One region of the Marinobacter sp. 1-3A genome, then DNA from elsewhere that is predicted to be linked to it. Evidence: riboswitches for the same ligand, from Rfam matches in the RefSeq annotation. Region 1 holds a riboswitch; the other holds the start of a gene.

Region 1 (7,773 bases):
TTTGAGTGCTTTATAGTTGGCCAGAGTCCAGTCGCCCTGAATAACCAAGTTGCCATGTTCACTCGTCAGAGATCCTGGCTGACGGTGATTCAATGAGAGTTTTTCGTGTTCCGGGGAGCTGGCACTGATGGGCACGGGTGTCAGAATTCCAAAGGTTGGTTTATTAGCTTACTAGCTTAGAGTCTGTGAACGCTATCTGCCAGTAACTGGCGGTCTTCCTTATCATGGCTGGCGAGCACAATGAGTGTACCCCGAGCTTTCTCATCTAGCAGCAATTGTCGAAGAAGATCCCGTGCTTCGCTGTCCAGGCCCGTAAGTGGCTCATCAAGAAGCAGTATTGGCTTTTTGCGCAGCAGCGCCCGTAATAAGGCAACACGCTGTCGCTGGCCGCCAGAAAGGTCTCCGGGTAAACGCTTGCCAAAGCCTTCAAGACCAACGCTGTCCAGTCCCTGCTCGATAGCCTGCTGGTTCTCAGGTGTGAGTTTTAGCCCGGGGTGGATGCCAAGGCCGATATTCGTCTCAACATTGAGGTGTTCAAACAGGTTGTGCTCCTGGAACACGCTGGTGAATGGTCGTTGCCAGGGTGCCTGTTGGCGCAGGCTTTCATCCTGCCAAAGGATGTCGCCCGATTGTGGCTCAAGAAAACCTGCCAGCAGGTTCATCAGTGTGGATTTGCCCGATCCGCTGGCGCCGTGAATCGCAATGCATTGCCCTGGCTCCACGGTGAAATGAAAATTCCAGGGAGATTCCTGGTCCGGGTATGAAAATACCAGATTCCTTACTTCAAGCATGTTCAGGCTCCGGAACACTTCTGGGTGATTTGGTTACCAAACCGGTTTGGTGTAACGGCGATCCCAGCCTGTTAAAAACGCTAAACAGCACGAGCAAAAGTAGCACAAGCCAGAGCCCGGTGGCGGCCGCGGCATCCATTCGGTAACTGCCAAGCTGCTGATACAGCAGCACTGGCAGGGTAGGATGGCCCGGTGTGCCGAACAGCGCAATAACCCCGAAATCACCCAGCGATAAGCCTGTGCCGTAGGCCATGGCTAAAGCCAATGGCTTGCGCATTCTTGGCCAGTGCAGCCATCGCCAGCGATACCAGCCCAGCACGCCAAGCTGATCTGCTTGCTGGCGGCTGGCGGAGTCGAGGCTCCCCAGTGGGCCTTTGAGCATCTGCAATACAAAGGGCAGAGCCATCATCGCGTTGATTAGCGTAACCAGCACCAACCCTTCACTTGAACTGCCAAGGCTGGGTCGGAACAGCAGAAACAGGCCTGTGCCGAGAACCAGCGGTGGAATCATCAAAGGCAAATACGCTGCCACATCGGTTAGCTGAGTGATTGCAGGTCTCTTCGATACCGATCCCGAAGCCAGCATTAGTAGAGCAGCGCATACAGACATCAACCCGGCGGGCAGGGCGATTGCCAGGCTTCTCACTGTGGCGTCAAGTAAAGCTGGATTGACCGAGAAGCTGCCTTGCGGAAAGAAAGCGCTGCCCATACCGGGAAGGCCTCTAATTAAAATGGCCAACAGCGGCATTACCAGAAAGAGCACAAACAATCCGAGGACGGTGCCATCTGCCAAGCGCGCATGGAGGGAACTGCCTGCTTTGGTTCGGTGCGACGCAACGCGCCTGTCCGGCAGTAGAGAAGCCGTAAGCCCGCGGCGGGCTGCCAGCCACCAAAGGAACCCGCAAATAATAAGCTGAACCATGGCAAGAAGAGCAGCTTGGCCGGAATCGAATTCGAATCGCAAAGACTGGTAGATCGCAACTTCAATGGTGGTTGCCGCTGGCCCGCCGCCCAAGGTCATCACTATGGCAAAGCTGGTAAAGCACAGTGTGAATACCAGTGCCGCAACGCCAGACAAGACAGGCTTGATGGCAGGCCACTCCACCGCTCGCCAATACCACCAGCGCCCAAGCCCGAGCTGGGCGGCAACCCTGAGTTGCGATGGGGGTGCACCTTCAATTGCCTGCAACAGAATCCGTGCGGCCAGCGGCGCGTTGAAAAACACATGGGCCAACACAATGCCGTTGATGCCGTAGAGGTTCCATGATGCGCCAAGCCAGTCATGGGCAAAGCCGGTGAACCAACCTTGGCGCCCGTACACACCAACCAATCCAGATACCGCAACAATTGAAGGGAGCACCAAACTAAGCTCCATGAGGCGAAGAAGCACGGCGCGCCCGGGAAAAGCCGTTTGTCTTGCGAGGATTCTGGCAATCGGAATAGCCACAAGCAGGCTGAGTAAAACCGAAAGAAACGCCTGCCAAATCGTAAAGGTAACCACGGTGCGCAAATAGCGGCTTTGCCAGAGTTGGCTGATATCCGGTAGTGAAGCCTCCCAGATAAGGGCTGCCAGCCCCGCCACCGAAAGCAGCACCAGCGCACTGGCGATCGTAAGCCCGGGCCAGAGCTGCCACCCGGGGCGGCTGAAAGGTGCAGGCCGCCCGGGTGTCGAGTGCGAAGGTAACGCGTGTTGCTGGCGCTTAGCGAGGCTGCTCATGGGCCTTGATTACCGTGTCATGGCATCCAGCCACTCGTTCATCCATTGGCGGCGGTTATCGGTTACGGTTTTGGGGTCAAAATACAGTGCTTCTTCTGGCTGAATCAGCTTGTCGAAAACGGATGGCAATTCATCGCCCAAATCGGTAGCCGGGTACATCACGTTTTTAAGGGGAATGTGCCTTTGAAAACCCGCGCTCAGCATAAAGTCGAGAAATTCACGCCCGAGTTTTTTCTGATCGGATGAATCAACCAAGGCAGCCACTTCAACTTGCAGATAGTGACCCTCTTCGAACTGAGCGGCCTGGTATCGATCTGTTTTATCTACGGCCATGTGGTAAGCCGGGGAGGTGCTGTAGGAAAGGATCATCGGCGCTTCGCCATTCATGAACAGCGAAAAATAGCCGTCGCTCCAGCTTTTGGTTGTGGTGAGAATCTTGCCGTTGAGTTGTGCCCATTTTTCAGCCGCCTGGTCGCCGTATACATGGCGCATCCAGAGCAGCAATCCAAGGCCGGGGGTGCTGGTTCTTGGGTCCTGGATGATGATCTTCAGGTCGTCAGGGGCAGCGATCAGTGCTTCCAGACTTTTTGGTGGGTTAGGCAGCTGTTCGGTATCGTAAACGAACGCAAAGTAGCCCCAGTCGTAAGGTACAAACACCGGATCCTCCCAGTTGATAGGCAGGTTCAGGGCTGAAAGATCGGTTTCGTGGTTTGCCAGCAAGCCGGTTTGCCGGGTTGTTTCCATGGTGGCGGTGTCCAGGCCCAGCACCACATCGGCCTGAGTGCTTTTGCCCTCAAGGCGCAGGCGTTGGAGAATGTCACCACCGCTGTCCAGCACCACATAGTTGATCTGGCAGTTGCAGGTTTGCTCAAAGGCTTCTTTAACGGCTGGCCCCGGGCCCCATTCTGCGGCGAAAGAGGGGTGGGTATACACAGTAAGGATGGCTGCCTTTTGGGCGTGTGCAGGCGCAAACGCCAAAGCAAGCAGAAACAGTGCAAACGCTCGGATGAGCATGGTGGTATAACCTCCGCAACAAGTTAAGGGTGGCGATAATTGGCAGCCATGTCGCGGGTCCCACCGAGGGTGGTGAGTGCTCAATCCCTTCGCCGGCATAATCCGGATCAGGTTCCGCGGGTATGGTCTCAGCCCGGCATTTGCCCGGCACCCCGTTGAGTTGAATAAAGTGTACCATGCTGGCGGTTGGCAATGGTAAGAGGCAAGGAGAACGCAGGTGCCAAAGTTTTTACATACAGCAGATTGGCAAATGGGCCGAACCTACAGCCGGTTTGACGCCGAAGATGGCGCTGCATTGGTTGAGGCACGATATGAAGCCATCGAGCGGCTGGCGGCGCTGGCCACTGAACATCAGTGCGATGTGGTGTTGGTGGCGGGCGATGTGTTCGATGCCCAAACGGTATCTGATCGAACCATCAGGCGCGTTTTTAATGCCACCAGTGGTTTTACGGGCCCTTGGGTAATGCTGCCAGGCAACCACGATGCGGCACTTGCAGAGAGTGTATGGTCTCGGGCAAAGCGGTTGGGAGCCGTTCCACAGAACGTTTACCTTGCGCTTGAATCCGGAGTTACATCTTTGCTGGACCAGGGTATCGCTGTGCTGTCGGCGCCTCTTACCCAGCGACACACCTATGGCGACCTGACCCAGCCTTTTGCCGAAATGGAAACCGCACCTGATTTGCTCCGCATAGGTTTGGCCCACGGCAGCGTTCAAGGCTTGCTGCCGGACGAAATTGATTCAACCAACCCCATCGCCCCCGACAGAACCACCACAGCTAATTTGGATTACCTGGCCTTGGGCGACTGGCACGGCGTTAAGCAAATAAACGAGCGAACCTGGTACAGCGGCACGCCTGAACCTGAGCGTTTTCGCAATAACGATGCCGGGTATGTGCTGATTGTTGATATTGAAAGTCCGGGGGCGACACCTCAAGTGACCCGCCATGAAACCGCCCGCTATCAATGGCACCAGTGGCGGGAGACTCTATCTGTGCCATCCGATCTGGACGAACTGCTGATTCGCATAGGCCAATTGCCCGAGGCTTCGGTTCTGGACTTGAAGCTTAGCGGCACACTCACGCTGGCCGGTGACCAAAAGCTGACCGAAGCACTGTCTGTCGCAGAAGCCCGCTACCGCAGTGTTACCTGTGATCGAAGCGGCTTGCAGTTGGAGCCCACAGAAGAAGATATTGCCGATCTGCACGCAGATGGGTATCTCGGAGAAGTGGTTCAAGAGTTAAGGGAGAACCAGCAGGCGACTGAAAAGGGTGAGGAGGCTGCCGTAGTACGGGACGCGCTCGGCATTCTTGCCGGCCTGCTCAAACCAAAAGACGCGGAGGTGGCCCAATGAAACTCCAGCGTTTACGTGTTGAGCAGTTTCGCCAATTCAGGCAAGGCCTGGAGCTGGAAAGCCTGCAGCCCGGCATTAACCTGATTCACGGCCCTAATGAATCCGGTAAGAGTACCCTGGTTCGCGCCATCCGTGCCGCTTTCTTCGAGCGTTACAGATCCAAATCCGCTGAAGATCTTGCCCCTTGGGGAGATTCATCCGCTGCCCCGACCGTTGAGCTGGTATTCGAGCACAAAGGCCAGCGCTGGCAGTTGGACAAGCGTTTCCTCAAACGCCATCGCTGTGACTTGAAGGTTGATGATGCAGTGTTCAGCGGTGAAGAAGCCGAAGAAAAGCTTGCCGAGTTACTGGGCTATCAGTTCCCCAAAAAAGGCGCCAGTAAAGAGGAGCACTGGGGAATCCCCGGTTTGCTTTGGGTTGAACAGGGAACCGGGCAAAACATTGAGAACGCCGTACTGCACGCCGGTGGACACCTGAAATCCGCATTGAATAGACTGGTAGGTGAAGTCGCCACCACCGGTGGTGACGAGATTATTCAGGCCGTGGAACAGCAGCGCAAAGAACTGCTGACATCAACCGGGAGGCCAAGAGGCGACTATCTGGAGCTCGCGAATACTCGGGAGACACTGCAGCAGCAGGTATCGGACCTGAAATCACGGGTTGAGCAATACCAGGCTCAAGTGGATAGATTGGGAACTCTGGCCGCTGAACATGAACAAGCCAGTCGCGAACGGCCTTGGGAAGAGGCTCGGCGCGAGATGCAGCTCGCAGAAACAAAATACCGTGAAGTTGAGGCGCTGCAGGAGCAACAAGCTCGGGGAATCGAGTCGCAAAAGCAGATTCAACAAAACCTCTCCCTGCTTCAGCAAAGCCAGATTCACTGGCGTAACCAAAATGAACAACTTGAGTTACGCCATCAGAACTACCTGAAGGCCAAGCAACAACTGGAAAAGGAAGAGCTCGCCAGCCCTGAGTTGGTTAAGCAGGTTGAGGCTGCACGCAGCCAGTACCAGCTTGCCAATCAAACCGTGCAGCAGGCCCATCTTAGAGATAAACGGGAGCGCCTGGAGAATGACTGCGCCAGACTGAAAGCGGATCTGGCGCAACTGAAACAACGCCAGGAAGAGGCCAAAGGCATTCAGGTTTCGCTGGACTCAGCACGAAATACCAGAAAGATAAACCTAATAGATATCGGCGCATTACGAGAACTAAAGAAGAATCAACGTGAACTTGACGATGCGAATATTCGAATCCAGACCGTAGCCACCCGTGTTACCTGGAACCTGAAGCCAGGCACATCACTGGATCTGGATGGGCAGAGCGTTGAGGGGCAGGGTGAGAAGCTTCTGCTGGAGCAAGGCGTGCTGGCGATCCCAGGTATCGGTGACCTTGGCATTCAGCCCGGTGGCGCCGATCTTGCCAGCCTCCGACGACAGCTCGAGCGGTTGGCGCAATCTGTGACGCAGCAGCTCACAGAGCTGGCAGTTGAGTCTGTTGAGGCGGCGGAATTGAAGCTGACGCGACTTCAAGATGCTGAAGCACAGATACAGCGCTTTGATGCCCTTCTGAGATCCTTGGCGCCCAAAGGCGTCGACCAGCTTGGCTCTGAGCGATCTGAGATTGAGTCCGAATTGCTCGCCCGAACCACTGAGCTTGAAGCCTTGCCAGAAGCTGCAGCGTCCGCTGGTGTCGCCAAGCCGCTCAGCCAAGCAGAGGCGGAGCTAAAACAAGCGGAAGTACGATTGACGGAAGCGGAGACCGGGCAGAGGAATCAGGAAGGCCTGCTGCATAAAGCCCGCTACGTTAGCGAAACGGCAATGCGGGAATGGCAACGCATGCAGGATGAGCTGAACAGCCCAGAGCGCCAATCACAGATAGAAGGCATAGCTCGCGATATTGCTACTGCCGAAAAGCAGAACGCAGAACTCGAAGCCTCCTTGAAAGACCGTGAAACCCTTATTCGAGAAGCTCGCCCAGAGCTTTTGAAGCAAGACATAGTGCGCTACCGCGCTACTGCTGAGCACCAGGAAGCTGCCCAACAGAAGCGGGCCCTGGAACTGAGTGAAATCCGTGCAAGACTGGAAGCCTGGGGTGCCGAGGGATTAGAGGAGAAATATAACGAGCTGCTTGCTGAGTTGGAGCACGTCAACCGCCGGTATGTGGAGCTTGATCGGCGAGCAAAGGCTCTGGATCTGCTACTGAATCTGTTAACTGAAAAGCGCCAGGCGCTCACACAGCGGTTGCAGGCCCCTTTGCAGAAACATCTCGATCATTACCTGACCGTGCTGTTTCCCGAAGCCAGCCTGGAAGTTGACGAAAACCTGATGCCCGGCAAATTCAGCCGGGGCAGCGAACTAGGGCAAATGGCCGAGCTGAGCTTTGGCGCCAGGGAGCAAATGGGCCTCATCAGCCGCCTGGCCTACGCAGACCTATTGCAGGAAGCAGGGCGACCCACGCTGATCATTCTGGATGACACCCTGGTACACAGCGACGCTGGGCGCCTGGACGGCATGAAGCGTATCCTGTTTGACGCAGCTACCCGCCATCAAATACTGCTATTTACCTGCCACCCGGAAAAATGGCGGGACCTGGGCGTAGAGCCGAGAGACCTTGAGGCACTAAAAACCCAAGGAGAATCTGGTTAAAAAATGCTCGCAAACCTCCACTAAAACAAAAACTTAAAAAAAGGTATTGACGAAACCGCCGTAATCCGTAGAATACGCATCCGTTGTTGAGGCATTGCTTCAGTAGCTAAGAGCGGGAATAGCTCAGTTGGTAGAGCACAACCTTGCCAAGGTTGGGGTCGCGAGTTCGAATCTCGTTTCCCGCTCCAATTTCTTCAAGTCTCTCAATGCCAACCTGAGAGCACAAAGACTCGATTCCTTCGATCTTTTTAGGCG
Region 2 (7,773 bases), on a different contig from region 1:
AGTGCAGTATGCCTACGCGCCTTATGATACCCCCGGCGCGATTCGCCGCTTTCTGAATCGGGTCAACCCCAGAATACTGGTTATTATGGAAACGGAAATATGGCCTAACATGATCCGCCAGAGCCGGTCCCGGGGGGTTCCTGTTTTTCTGATCAACGCCCGGCTATCCGAGCGTTCTGCGTTGGGTTATGAGCGCGTCAAACGTCTGGTTGCACCGATCATGCGCAGTATCAGTTGGGTGGCTGCCCAGGCGGAAAAAGATGCAGAGCGCTTTCGCAGAATAGGTGTCGCGGCATCCAAGGTGGCGGTTACGGGTAGTGTCAAGTTTGATGTGGATATTCCGGACTCAGTGCGTGCGGCGTCCCGGCAGCTAAAGAACCGTCTTTCTGAGCGCCCTGTGTGGATCGCCGGCAGTACCCATGAAGGCGAAGATGCCCAGTTGCTGGCGGCACACCAGCAGCTGCTGCAGCACAAACCCGATGCATTGTTAATTATCGTGCCTCGGCACCCGGAGCGCTTTGAGTCTGTAGCTGATCTTATCGGCCGACAAGGGTTCCCTCTGGCGCGACGCTCGTTGGGTGACGAGCTCTCAAATGCGCAGGTGTACCTGGGCGACACCATGGGCGAGCTGATGATGCTCTATGGCGCCAGTGATGTGGCGTTTGTGGGCGGTTCGTTGATTGAGCGAGGCGGTCACAATCCTCTGGAGCCAGCAGGCTGGGGGGTTCCTGTTATTTCCGGGCCCAATGTGTTCAATTTTGAAACCATCTACGAGCGGCTGCTTGATGACGGCGGGGTGACCCTGGTCAATGATGGCGATGAGCTGTTTCTTCGACTGCTCGCACTGTTCAGCAATACTGACGAGCGCCATGCCAGTGGTCAACGAGCCTTGCTGGTGGTTAATAAAAATAAAGGTGCGCTGGACCGGGTGGTTGACGGAATTATTGAGCGGGTTTGAAGCGAACTTAATTGGAGGGCTGTCAGGCTTTGGGTGGGGAGGAGTACCTCCCCACCGTGCCTCAATCTACATTTCTGGCGGTGTAATCAAACTATTGGGTAGGGTCTTTCAGAGTTTGCTTGTCGTTGGCCAGAGCCTCAATCCCGGGAGCACTGGCGCTGAGCCAGTTATTCAATTCGATGAGATCTCTCGGGCTGAGTGTGCCGGCAGCCTGCTTTAGCTGAAGTGTGTTGATCACGTAGTCGTAACGGGCGTTGGCGTAGTCTCTCAGCGCCACGTAGTAAGCCCGCTCAGCATCCAGCACTTCAACAATATTCCGGGTGCCTACATCGTAGCCGGCGCGAGTGGCGTCCAGCGCACTGCGACGGGAAACGATAGTCTGCTCCAGAGCGGAAGCTGTCTCCACGTTGTTGTTTACTGTCAGATACAGGCTGCGGGTGTTAACCCGTACGTCTCGGCGGGTGGTGTTCAGTTCTTCCTGGGCTACAGTGACCAGTGACCGTTGCTGTCGAACGCCGGCTTGGGTTCCGCCGCCCATATACAATGGAACATTCAGCTCAAGGCCGATAACGCCCTGGGTTCCTTCTTGCTGGGTTTGTTTTGCGTTATCCAGCTTTGTTTCACCGTAAGAGGCAACCAGATCCAGCGTTGGCATGTGACCAGATTTCGCCACTTTCAAACCAGATTCGCTGGAGTTTAACTGGTACATTGCGGCTTGAATCGCCCAGTTCTGCTCAAGAGCTGTGCTTTCCCAAGCAGTCGGGTCCATGGGTTCTGGGCGGCCAAGGGGGAAATTAGACCGAAGGTTTTCCAGGTTTTCTGCGTATTCACCTGTCAGGCGGGACAACTGTTCCCGGGCAATGTTCGTCTGATTTTCTGCAGCAATCCGCTGGCTCCGGCTGTCGTCGTAGCTGGCACGGGCTTCATACACTTCTGTTATGGCGATCAGGCCAACATCAAACCGTTCCTGGGCTTGCTCGTACTGTCGCTGGATTGCGGCCTCGGTTGCTTGAGTGGTGGTGACAGTATCCTTTGCCCTCAGCACGTTAAAATAAGCCGTGGCGACATCCAGAATCAATTGTTGTTGCGCCAGATTGTATTGAGCCTGGGCAGCTTCGGTCTGGAACTTGCTGGAATCGTATCGAAACCAGTTGTCGGCTCGGAATACAGGTTGGGTCAGGCGCACCCCGTAGTTGTATGCTTTATAGCTGTCTCCCGGACCATTATCGGCATCAAAGTCAGTATGATTGGCTTGCGCGTAGGCACCGATTTGCGGCAAAAGTGTGCTTTTGCTGACATCACTGGCCGCCTGCTGGGATTCGAATCTGGCTTGGGCTGTGGCAATGCCAGAGTCGTAGGAAAGTGCTTTCTCGTATGTCTCTACCAGATCCAGTGAGAGGGCGGGTTGGGCCACCAAAAGGCCAATAAGTCCGGAAAGCAATCGTTTCTTCATTATTACTCCTGAGTACATGTGCGCGCCGGCGCCCAGTTGGGGGCGCTGAAAAAGGATACCGGATTGCCCGCGATGACATGGAGGCAACATCAGTAATGGCATGGTTAAGCAAGCCGACTGAAACAATCTTCCCATTATGGACAATAATTGCGCTCAGCTCTACACTTGCAAACAACACTCACTTTGAGTGCTACAGATTAAAGACTCGCGTCTTGACGGGGTGCTGGCTGTTTGACTTGTTCAGATAGTCGGCTGAGATTGCATCGCAGAACCCGCGACCTGATCCGGATAATACCGGCGTAGGGATTGAGACCAAGCTATCGAAGAGCCAGTGCTACCCGAGAACCACGTGGGTAGGGGCTCTCTCCGTCATGCGCGACCCGAATTCCAAAGTAATATTCCGGGAGCGAATGATGACAGATCTGCCTACCTACCTCAGTGATTCCGCCCGCGTCGATTCCGCCGCGATACAGCCCTTGCCGGGGTCGCGCAAAGTATACGTGCAGGGTAGCCGTTCCGACCTGCGGGTGCCTATGCGGGAAATCACCGTGCAGGATACGCCTACAGAAATGGGTGGCGAGAAAAACCCACCGGTAGTGGTGTACGACACCTCCGGCATATACACAGACCCTGAAGCCACCATCGATCTGCGCAAAGGCCTTCCCGCCATCCGCGCTGCCTGGATAGCGGAGCGTGAAGATACGGCTCCCTTGGCAGGCTACACCTCGGAATACACACGCCGCAGAATGAAAGATCCGCAGCTGGACCCGCTCCGCTTTATGGATGAGCGCAAGCCGCTGAGGGCGCTGGCCAATAAAAACGTTACCCAGATGCACTACGCCCGCAAAGGCATCATTACGCCGGAGATGGAATTCATCGCCATACGGGAGAACATGAAGCTGCAGGAAGCTCGTGAGCAAGGCTTGGCCGATGATCAGCACCCCGGCCAATCGTTCGGAGCCAGCATCCCAAAGGAAATTACCCCCGAATTTGTGCGCAGCGAAGTGGCCCGGGGCAGGGCCATCATCCCCGCTAACATTAACCACCCTGAATCCGAGCCCATGATTATCGGCCGAAACTTTCTGGTGAAAATCAACGGCAATATCGGCAACTCAGCGGTTACCTCGTCTATTGAAGAAGAAGTAGAGAAACTCACCTGGGGCATCCGCTGGGGTTCCGATACCATCATGGACCTTTCCACCGGCAAGAACATTCACGAAACCCGCGAATGGCTGATCCGCAACTCACCGGTGCCGGTCGGCACAGTGCCCATCTATCAGGCGCTGGAAAAAGTAGGCGGTGTCGCCGAAGATCTCACCTGGGAAATCTTCCGGGACACGCTGATTGAGCAAGCAGAGCAGGGCGTGGACTACTTCACCATCCACGCAGGTGTGCGTTTGCACCACGTACCCATGACCGCCAAGCGCACCACCGGCATTGTCTCCCGTGGCGGCTCCATCATGGCGAAATGGTGTCTGGCCCATCACAAGGAAAGCTTCCTGTACGAACACTTCGAAGACATCTGCGAAATCATGAAAGCCTACGATGTCTCCTTCAGCCTCGGCGACGGCCTGCGCCCCGGCTCCATAGCCGACGCCAACGACGCAGCCCAGTTCGGCGAACTGGAAACCCTGGGCGAACTCACCAAAATCGCCTGGAAGCACGACGTACAATGCATGATCGAAGGCCCCGGCCACGTACCCATGCACCTGGTAAAAGAGAACATGGACAAGCAGTTGGAGTGCTGTGACGAAGCGCCCTTTTATACCCTCGGGCCATTGGTCACCGACATTGCCCCCGGCTACGACCACATAACCTCCGGCATAGGCGCCGCCATGATCGGCTGGTTCGGCTGCGCCATGCTGTGCTACGTCACCCCCAAAGAGCACTTGGGCTTACCAAATAAAGACGACGTAAAAACCGGCATCATCACCTACAAAATCGCCGCCCACGCCGCCGACCTGGCAAAAGGCCATCCCGGTGCCCAAATCCGCGACAACGCCCTATCCAAAGCCCGGTTCGAATTCCGCTGGGAAGATCAGTTCAACCTCGGTTTGGACCCGGACACAGCTCGCGCTTTCCACGACGAAACCCTGCCCAAGGAGTCCGCCAAAGTAGCCCACTTCTGCTCCATGTGCGGCCCGAAATTCTGCTCCATGAAAATCTCCCAGGAAGTTCGCGATTATGCAGCCGAACACGGCATTGATGAGATTTCAGCCGTGGATGCAGGCATGAAGGAAAAGTCCCGGGAGTTCGTGGAGTCAGGGAGTAAGCTATACGATAAAGTGTAAGTTCTTAGCCTGATTAGCTGGCTGGGCGCGATCCATCCAGCTAATTACTGTCAGCGTATTACTGTGATGCACGGGGCAGTTGTGGGAGAACGCTTCCCAAAACTGTGCGAAGCCATGGATGGCGTAGCCAAGCTTACAGGGACGTATTCACAGCGTGTTTTGGGAAGCGTTCTCCCACAACTGTCTTGCACCCAAGCAGGCTTGCAATAAACAACACCAACCGGCTATCGTGCAAAACCGATTTCAAAACAGAGTAAAGCATGACCAAGCCGTTCCAGTTCAAAGCCAGTGATGTCAAAGTTGAAAAACGCGAAATCGTCTTCCAGGGCTTCTTTCGCATGGACAAGCTGTGCCTGACTCACCCGCGCTTTGATGGCCGGAACATGCCGCAGTTTACCCGCGAGCTTTTCATTCGTGGCGATGCCACCTGCGTGCTTCCCTACGACCCCGAACGGGACGAAGTGGTACTGCTGGAACAATTCCGCCTGGGCGCTTTGGGGCGAGACCAATCCCCCTGGTTGCTGGAACTGGTCGCTGGAATGAACGAAGAAGGCGAGAGCAGCGAAGAAGTCGCCCAAAGAGAGGCTGAAGAAGAAGCCGGCCTCAGCTTCAGCAAACTCGAAAAAATCTGTGATTACCTGGTGTCGCCAGGTGGCACTACAGAAATGGTGTACCTGTATTGCGGCAAAGTCAGCACCGAATCCGCAGGCGGCCTGTTCGGACTGGAAGAGGAAAGCGAAGACATCCGTGCCCATGTGGTTTCAGCAGACGAAGCCATAGCGATGATCAGCGACGGCCGCATCAACAATGCAGCAGCAATCATTGCCATACAATGGCTGCAGATCAATCGTGCCAGACTGCGGGCAGGGTGGTAGCCATGAATGAATGGGCAATGAAACCCAAGCGCTACGTGCCCGACCTGCGGCAGCTTGGAGCCCTGTGTGAGGGTAACTACCACCGCATTGAAAGATTACGCCAACTGAGAGCAGGTGATCAGCCCGTCTGCGACATTGAGTTGCACCGGGAAAGCGAATATTTGGGCCGGGTTCGAATCAAGGTGCTGCAAACCGCCCGATATACCGAAACCCTCTTGCTCGAACAAATACACAATAGTGGTCGCTGGCTTAACAATCCGCAGATGACCGTGCGTGTATACCACGATGCAGTTATGGCAGAGGTCATAAGTTGTTATCGCGACACGCAGATTGCGCCGGTCAACGATTATCCTAACCGTTTTATGCACCACCCGGATGAAAAGACGCAGGTTAATGGGTTCCTGGCCGACTGGCTGGAATACTGTCTGAGATTCGGCCACCTGCCTCTTGAACATGCGGCATGGACGACCCGGCAGGGTGTTGACTAAGAGTTTTTGCGCCTGGCTGCCAGTAAATCAGGTGCTGTGAAAGGCGAATAGAGTTGGCAAATCGCGCAATATTTTGCCTGCGTTAGGCCAGAATGTGACATCGGTTCCAATAGCAAGTGATAAATTCGGTAGCTTACAACGTACACTTGCCCTCAGATCATGGGAGCCTGTGTAACGTGGTAGCCCGTAAATCTGTTACTCATTGACGGCAGCAAACAGACCAATAGCATCATGACCTCAAAGGAAACCGCCCGGCCACTTCGGGTACTGCAGCTAACGGATCCACACCTTATGGCCAGTGCTGATGGCGCGCTGCTTGGTGTTAATACCCGCGACAGCCTCAATGCAGTCATAGCTGAAGTGCTTGCTTCGCACGGGCAGCCGGATCTGATTCTTGCCACTGGCGATCTTGCTCAGGATGGATCGGAAGAAGCTTATTGTGCGCTAGGCGAGAGTTTTACTGCTTTTAACTGTGCATCAGCCTGGATTGCCGGTAATCACGACAAGGTTCCCTCCCTGAAAGAAGTTGCCGCTCGCTACGGCGCAAACCGTCGTCACCTTGTGCAGGGCGGCTGGCAGTTTATTCTTCTGGATTCGTCCGTACCGGGTAAAGTGCATGGGGAGCTCGCGGAATCCGAGTTGGGTTTTTTAGTACAGATGCTGGAGCAGAATCCGGATGTGCCGACCCTTGTAACCCTGCACCATCACCCCGTTGATATTGATACCGATTGGATGGCCGATATTGGGCTGAGAAACCGTGAAGAGTTCTGGCAGTTGATTGACAGGTTCCCGCAAGTAAAAATTGTGTTGTGGGGCCACATTCACCAGACCTTTGAGCAGCAAAGAAACGGCGTGCACTTGTTGGCTACGCCGTCCACCTGCATTCAATTTACCTCCGGCTCACGCAAGTTCTCTGTAGATGACCTGGCGCCCGGGTATCGTTGGTTTGAGCTCCAGGCTTCCGGCGACTTCACTACGGAGGTCTGCCGGGCCCGGAGTTTCGAGTTTGAGCTGGATCAGAACAGCACCGGTTACTGAGCCGCTTCTGCCAGCTCCTGCTCTGCAACCTCTCTTTCTGCGATTTGTCCGCGAAGCTCTCGTGCTGCTGCCACCATTGCTTTCAGAGCAGGTATGACTTCCTCCCAGCGGCGGGTTTTCAGACCGCAGTCCGGGTTTACCCACAAACGCTCAGCCGGAATCCTCTCCGCCGCCTTGTTCATCAAGTCTGTTATTTGCTCCACCCGTGGAATGTTAGGTGAGTGAATGTCATATACGCCCGGGCCAATATCGTTGGGGTACTCGAAACCCTTGAACGCATCCAGCAGCTCCATGGCAGAGCGTGATGTTTCGATGGTGATCACGTCGGCATCCATGCGGGCAATGGCCCCGATGATATCGTTGAACTCCGAGTAGCACATGTGAGTATGAATCTGAGTGTCATCCTGCACGCCATTAGCACTGATGCGGAAGGCTTCGATAGCCCACTCCAGATAGGTATTCCAGTCTGACTGGCGCAGTGGCAAGCCTTCACGCAAAGCGGCTTCATCAATCTGGATAATCCCTACCCCGGCTTTTTCCAGATCCTGAACTTCTTCGCGCACGGCCAGTGCCAACTGCAGGCAGGTGTCCTTGCGAGGCTGATCGTCCCGCACGAACGACCAGTTCAAAATGGTAACCGGGCCGGTGAGCATGCCTTTCATGGGCTTGT

The links. A riboswitch is a leader RNA that binds a small molecule or an ion and turns the genes downstream of it on or off. The one in region 1 is predicted to bind thiamine pyrophosphate.
Region 2: linked by a shared signal. The riboswitch ahead of thiC (phosphomethylpyrimidine synthase ThiC) and the one ahead of thiB (thiamine ABC transporter substrate binding subunit) in region 1 are both predicted to bind thiamine pyrophosphate.

The regions. Positions count from the first base shown of each region.
Region 1 is NZ_VCGZ01000010.1:150,562-158,334, reverse strand. Features, by position in the region: gene FE848_RS15525 (MlaE family ABC transporter permease) at 1-135, opposite strand, end outside; gene FE848_RS15520 (ATP-binding cassette domain-containing protein) at 177-791, opposite strand; gene thiP (thiamine/thiamine pyrophosphate ABC transporter permease) at 784-2,508, opposite strand; gene thiB (thiamine ABC transporter substrate binding subunit) at 2,518-3,522, opposite strand; TPP riboswitch at 3,590-3,687, opposite strand; gene FE848_RS15505 (metallophosphoesterase family protein) at 3,740-4,873, shown strand; gene FE848_RS15500 (AAA family ATPase) at 4,870-7,518, shown strand; tRNA gene FE848_RS15495 (tRNA-Gly) at 7,631-7,706, shown strand; tRNA gene FE848_RS15490 (tRNA-Cys) at 7,770-7,773, shown strand, end outside.
Region 2 is NZ_VCGZ01000011.1:90,595-98,367, reverse strand. Features, by position in the region: gene waaA (lipid IV(A) 3-deoxy-D-manno-octulosonic acid transferase) at 1-958, shown strand, start outside; gene FE848_RS16030 (TolC family outer membrane protein) at 1,050-2,411, opposite strand; TPP riboswitch at 2,618-2,734, shown strand; gene thiC (phosphomethylpyrimidine synthase ThiC) at 2,825-4,702, shown strand; gene FE848_RS16020 (NUDIX domain-containing protein) at 4,963-5,577, shown strand; gene FE848_RS16015 (DUF1249 domain-containing protein) at 5,580-6,065, shown strand; gene cpdA (3',5'-cyclic-AMP phosphodiesterase) at 6,297-7,103, shown strand; gene metE (5-methyltetrahydropteroyltriglutamate--homocysteine S-methyltransferase) at 7,097-7,773, opposite strand, start outside.